DNA from 2 places in the Undibacterium sp. GW821-FHT11B02 genome. Region 1 is predicted to be linked to the other one. Evidence: predicted binding sites of a transcription regulator. Region 1 holds the regulator's gene; the other holds the start of a gene.
The links. The regulator NrdR, encoded in region 1, represses ribonucleotide reductase genes. The targets are predictions, from matches to a motif close to CACNANATNTNGTG.
Positions count from the first base shown of each region.

Region 2: the regulator NrdR is predicted to act here: its motif matches at 1,531-1,544, upstream of AC1RVX_RS12285 (ribonucleoside-diphosphate reductase subunit alpha).

Region 1 is NZ_JBXASD010000017.1:7,300-10,721, reverse strand. Features, by position in the region: gene glyA (serine hydroxymethyltransferase) at 1-1,097, shown strand, start outside; gene nrdR (transcriptional regulator NrdR) at 1,156-1,608, shown strand; gene AC1RVX_RS26775 (energy transducer TonB) at 1,850-2,545, opposite strand; gene AC1RVX_RS26770 (type IV pilin protein) at 2,599-3,039, opposite strand; gene AC1RVX_RS26765 (pilus assembly protein) at 3,100-3,422, opposite strand, start outside.
Region 2 is NZ_JBXASD010000005.1:242,877-246,298, forward strand. Features, by position in the region: gene AC1RVX_RS12280 (sigma-54-dependent transcriptional regulator) at 1-1,267, shown strand, start outside; gene AC1RVX_RS12285 (ribonucleoside-diphosphate reductase subunit alpha) at 1,763-3,422, shown strand, end outside.

The DNA of each region.
Region 1 (3,422 bases):
CGAACAAATATGCCGAAGGCTATCCAGGCAAGCGCTACTACGGTGGTTGCGAGCACGTGGATGTGGTTGAACAACTGGCGATTGATCGCCTGAAACAATTGTTCAATGCCAATTTTGCCAACGTGCAACCCAATTCCGGCTCCCAGGCAAACCAGGGCGTATTTTTTGCCTTGTTGAATCCAGGTGATACCATCATGGGTATGAGTCTGGCTGAAGGTGGTCACCTGACCCATGGCATGCCTTTGAATATGTCCGGTAAATGGTTCAACGTCGTTTCTTACGGCCTGAACGCAGCAGAAGACATCGATTACGATGCCATGGAAAAGCTGGCACGTGAAACCAAACCAAAACTGATCATCGCCGGTGCTTCTGCATTTGCGTTGCGTATCGACTTTGAACGTTTCTCAAAAATCGCCAAAGAAGTCGGTGCCTACTTCATGGTTGACATGGCTCACTATGCTGGTCTGGTTGCAGCGGGCGTCTACCCTAATCCAGTGCCGTTTGCCGACGTGGTGACATCCACTACCCACAAGAGCCTGCGCGGCCCACGTGGCGGCATTATCCTCAGCAATGACGAAGCGATTGCCAAGAAAATCAACTCTGCAATCTTCCCTGGCATCCAGGGTGGCCCGCTGATGCACGTCATCGCTGGTAAAGCAGTGGCGTTCAAAGAAGCCCTGTCTCCAGAATTCAAGGCTTACCAGGAGCAAGTCGTTAAAAATGCAGCTGCGCTGGCAACTACCCTGACTGAACGTGGTCTGCGTATTGTTTCTGGTCGTACTGAATCGCACGTCATGCTGGTTGATCTGCGCCCTAAAGGTTTGACAGGCAAGGAAGCGGAAGCCATTCTTGGTTCTGCCCATATCACCTGCAACAAAAATGGTATCCCGAATGATCCGCAAAAACCGATGATCACTTCCGGTATACGTCTGGGCAGCCCGGCCATGACGACACGCGGTTTCAAAGAAGCCGAAGCAGTAAAAGTCGGTAATCTGATTGCAGATGTGCTTGAAAACCCGCATGATGCCGCCACTATTGAGCGGGCGAAGGCAGGTGTCAAAGCGCTGACAGATGCTTTCCCGGTCTACGAAGCATAATTCAGCAAAATAAAACGCCACTCATTGAGTGGCGTTTTTTAAATTTTAGGCGAACTCTATGAAATGCCCTTTCTGCCACCATGACGATACCCAGGTTATCGATACCCGTGTTTCAGAAGAAGGCAATGTGATCCGCCGCCGCCGTCGCTGCGCCGATTGCGATAAACGATTTACAACCTATGAACGGGTTGAACTGGTGATGCCTGTCATCGTCAAGAAAAACGGCAGCCGTACAGAATATGAAACCGCCAAACTGCGCGCCAGCCTGATGCTGGCCTTGCGCAAGCGCCCAGTCTCTGCCGAAGCCGTTGAAACCGCCATCCAGCGCATAGAAGAAAAATTGCTCTCCAGCGGCGAACGTGAAGTCATGTCTGGCCATGTTGGTGAACTGGTTATGCGTGAATTAAAACGCCTCGACAAAATTGCTTACATCCGCTTTGCCTCCGTCTACAAAAGCTTTGAAGACGTATCTGAATTTGCCGAAGCGATACAGGAAGTCAGGAAGAATTAAGCTGCAAAACAAACCGGACTCATTTCGCCATGAGAATGAATTCTACTTTTACTTAATAAAATAGAGCTTACGCAAAGTTGTCCCAGCAGCGCCGGCGGGCAACATGTTGCCTGAAACCCCGACTACACCTTAGCGAGGAAGACAGTACTTTAGTACAAGGTCTTTGCCAAATGCGGGAGCTGCAACGCAGCTGGGACGGTGTTGCGCAAGTCCTATAAAAATGGAATGTCGTGCCGCTTAACTACCGAAGCACTTTCCTTGACACTTCAATAAATTCAGATGGGCGCACTGCAGCGCTCAGTGATACCTCGATCACAAATTGGCTCTTCACGGCAAATTCATCAATCATGCCAGGTGTAAATTTCATTTTCAAGAATTGTTCTTTCACCATTCGTGTGGCTTCTGCTGAAAGCTTGCTCTCTTCAATTTCGATATCATCAACGTCGCCGTTTTCATTGACCAGCAAACGCAATTGCAGGGGGTTCTCTGGAACTTCATCCATGCTCAATGTAAGGCCCGCACTTGGCTCTACGTTATCCTGCACGACAGGAAGTGTAGTCAATTCTTCAACATGGTGATAATAAGTCAGCAAATTGACGGTCTGCAGCAAAGCCGGGAAGCTCTTGCGCTGGACTTGGGCCGCCCTGGGTTTATCTGCTTTATTGTTGTGTTGTGAATTGTTCCCAGCTTGCGGGTTGAAAACAGCCTGGCTGGCGTCAGGCTGTGTTGTGTCAGATACGACGAAGTGAACTTGCAGGATTTTGGAAGTATCAGCCGTTGCAACGATACTATCTACACTGCCATCCTGCGCGCTTTTACATGTGATGAACACCACCAGTAAGCCGTGCATCACCAATGAAAAAGTTAATGCAAAGATGGAGCGAGAAAAGTCTTTTTTTGTAATAAGTTGAAGCACGGAATTGAATTGCTGCGACATTTCCCTACCTCTTGTTGACTCCCTCCAGGCAAGAACACATCCGTTCGCGACCTCTATTTATTCCAGCAAGCTGCAGCACCGCCACTACCACTTGCATCACGCACACCGGCGCTGGTAAGGGTCAAGGTAGAACAGGTAGTATCGTTGACCTGATCATTTACTGGCACCGCTTGCAATGTATAGGCCGTTGCAGTGGGATCAGCGGTAAAAGACAAGTTGTACTTTGTTTTCGATGAACGCGGCGATGTGTTGAACGGCAGCTGCGCGTTCTTCAAGGCTGTTGTCCCATCTGGCAACACTGCATAGCTGTTCGTCAGCGAATAATTCCGCTCCATCCACTGCTGCAATTCCATCAAATCGCCTTTGGCTGTATTTCGATTACCAGTCAAGATATAGTTCCGGTAACTAGGGATAGCGACAGCAGCAATTAACCCAATAACGACAACCACGACCATCAACTCTATCAGGGTAAAACCACTTGAGGTTTTGCGCATAATCTATTCCAAATTTAAATGCCCCTGGCAGACCCAGGGGCTCGTCACAATGTATAAGATTTAACGAATTTGCCGCCAGGAAAACCTTACTCCTGTCACTACACTTTTATTTACGTCAACCTCTGATTTACTGTTAGCACTTGCAGTATAACCAACCCTCACGCCACCGACTTTTACCACCGTTTTCTTGCCGCTGGATACCACGGAACTGAAATAAGGTATCCCCATTCCCATTGCGCCCCAACTGCTGAGTTGGACAGGCGTGCCCGAAGTATTGTCCACCACTGCAGCGCCACTGTAGGCGTTAAAGATATTCACATACCCAGTACCCGGCAAACACGCAGTGGCAGGTGTGAACGAACTGACCAGGACAATACCCGTAT
Region 2 (3,422 bases), on a different contig from region 1:
CATGCGCCTGCCAGACGGCTCGGGCATGGAACTGGTGCAGGAAGTCAGTTCACTATATAAGAATACACCGATTGCCGTGATTACCGCTTTTGGCAGCGCCGACAATGCGGTCGTTGCACTTAAGGCGGGCGCTTTTGACTATGTGTCGAAACCGGTGGCATTGGATCAGTTGCGCAAACTGGTCAGATCCGCTCTGCAAACCAATGAAGTGCAGAAAGAACAGCAGGCGGTACCTGCACAAGTCGCTGCCAGTTTCAACTCTTTCCTGATCGGCCAGTCACAAGGCATGCAGGAAGTCCGTTTGCAGATCGGCCGTCTGGCGCGCAGCATGGCTCCGGTCATTATTACCGGCGAATCCGGTAGCGGCAAAGAACTGGCAGCCAGAGAAATCCATACCATCAGCGCACGCTCAGCCAAGCCCTTTGTTGCTGTGAACTGTGGCGCGATACCTGAAAATTTGATGGAAGCTGAATTTTTCGGTTACCGCAAAGGCGCTTTCACTGGTGCTGCTGATGACCGTGATGGTTTCTTCCAGGCTGCCAACGGTGGCACCCTGATGTTGGATGAAGTGGCAGACCTGCCTTTACCCATGCAAGTCAAGTTGTTACGTGCCATACAGGAAAGGCGGGTGCGCAAAGTTGGCGCCACTGTGGAAGAGGCGGTGGATGTGCGTATCATCAGCGCTACCCATCAGAATCTGGCGATATGCGTGGAAGAAGGGCGCTTTCGTCAGGATTTGTACTACCGCCTGAATGTCATTGAGCTGCATTTGCCGCCTTTACGTGAGCGTCTGGAAGACATCGTTGAACTGTCTTCCAGTATTTTGAAGAAACTCACAGGCAATGATATCAATATGTCTTCTCCGGCGATTGATGCTTTGATCAGCTATGATTTCCCCGGCAATGTGCGTGAGTTGGAAAACATATTAGAGCGCGCTATCGCCTTTGCCAATGATGGCTGCATTGAGGTGGCTGACCTGGCGTTGCGAGGGACCAGAAAACTGGTTGAACCACTCTTGCTGCCTGTCGCTGATACCGACGCAGTGTTTCGTAGCCGCCCCATCATGGACCACGGTTTTCCGGGCGATGTATTTACTGCCCCAGATTTACCCTGCTCGCTTCCAGAATATCTGGAAAATGTAGAACGCGAAATGATCAAGCGTGCCTTGAGCCAAACTAAAAACAATCGTACCCAGGCTGCTGAATTGCTGGGTGTCAGTTTTCGGCAACTACGTTACCAGATTCAGAAATTGAAAATCCAGGAATAACAAATCCTGGCATTACCTGGTACGTATCCCGTCCCAGCTCATCATTCTTTGTGCCGATGCGCCTGTTCCCTGTTAACCATGTCGTTCGTATGGTCATCGCACGTTAGTACCCACTTGCGTATCAGCCGCCAATTTTGCGGGCTTTTCGCCTGTGTCAATCACTTATCCCGCATTTGCGCAAAAAAATAATTCAATTATTTACATGTAAAGCGGTTGCATATGCTTCGATGCGGCACTAGAATTAGGGCAAATAAAATTTAGCGCACTATATGTAGTGGTTTTCGTGATTTTGTTTGTTTTCTTGCCCTGATTCAATTTCCCTTCTTGATTTGCAATTGATTTAGCTATTGATGTGAACAAAATAGCCGGATAAGACGAGTCGACTATCTGACTATGAGCTGTAATGCGCACTACCTGTTTTAACCCATAAACCGTTAGCGACCCTGTCAATCAGCGTCACTGATGGAAAAAAATAACACTGCATCCGGAGGATCAATGCACTCTTCTACTGAAATATCCACTTTGTCCAAGCCAGACCTGGGATCGGTTTTGAATGTAACGGCAGTACCTGCTGTTACCAGCCTGAACAGTTACAGCGAATATCGCATCATCCGCCGTAACGGTTCCGTGGTCGGCTTCGAGCCGTCCAAAATCGCGATTGCCATGACCAAGGCTTTTCTGGCGGTCAACGGTGGACACGGTGCTGAATCCGCCCGTATCCGTGAACTGGTAGAGCAGATGACAGGCAGCGTAGTCGCTGCGCTGATGCGCAGGCAGCCAGCTGGCGGTACCTTTCATATAGAAGATGTGCAAGACCAGGTTGAGCTGGCGTTGATGCGTTCCGGTGAACATGATGTTGCCCGTTCTTATGTGTTGTACCGTGCCAAACGCATGGAAGAACGTCGTCGCGTGCATGATGTTCCTGGTCAGGCTGAATCTGCTGCACCACAATTGAACGTCATCGTTGATGGTCTGCCTCGCCCATTGGATGTGGCTGAAGTGCGCAAGATGATTGCCGCTGCCTGCCTGGGTCTGGACAAGCTGGCCGATCCGGATGCGATCCTGGCCGAGACACTGAAGAACCTGTACGACGGCGTACCGGTGGAAGAATTGTATAAATCAGCTATCCTGGCTGCCCGTGCCCTGATGGAAAAAGAGCCTGCCTATAGTCAGGTGACTGCACGTTTGTTGTTGCATACAGTCCGTAAAGAAGTGTTCGGCAAGGAAGTGGCGCAACAGGATGCCGCAGAAGAATACGTAGAGTACTTCCCGAAATTCATCAAGAAAGGCATAGAAGCCGATCTGCTGGATGCCAAACTCGCTCAGTTTGATTTGAAAAAACTGGCCAATGCCCTGGTCGCTGACCGTGATTTGCAATTTGGTTATATCGGTCTGCAAACTTTGTATGACCGCTACTTCCTGCACATTCGTGGTACCCGCGTTGAAATGCCACAGGCTTTCTATATGCGTGTGGCCATGGGCTTGTCCTTAAATGAAATTGATCGCGAAGCCCGTGCGATAGAATTTTACAATCTGTTGTCCAGCTTCGATTTCATGAGCTCGACACCGACCCTGTTCAATTCTGGTACCCAGCGTTCCCAACTGTCGTCTTGCTATCTGACGACCGTGGCTGATGATCTGGACGGCATCTACGAAGCTATTAAAGAAAACGCACTGTTGGCAAAATATGCGGGTGGTCTGGGTAATGACTGGACACCAGTACGTTCATTGGGGGCACACATCAAAGGCACCAATGGTAAATCCCAGGGCGTGGTTCCTTTCCTGAAAGTGGTTAACGACACGGCTGTGGCGGTGAACCAGGGCGGTAAACGCAAAGGTGCAGTCTGCGCCTACCTGGAAACCTGGCACATGGATATCGAGGAATTTCTCGACCTGCGCAAGAACACCGGCGATGACCGCCGTCGCACGCATGACATGAATACCTCAAACTGGATTCCTGATCTGTTCATGAAGCGCGTCATGGAAAAAGGTGACTGGACACTGTTCTCACCTTCCGACGTACCTGATCTGCACGATAAATACGGCAAAGCTTTTGAGCAAGCTTATGTTGCGTATGAAGCGAAGGCGGCCAGCGGTGAACTGAGTCTGTCGAAAAAAATCCCGGCGCTGGACCTGTGGCGCAAGATGCTGTCCA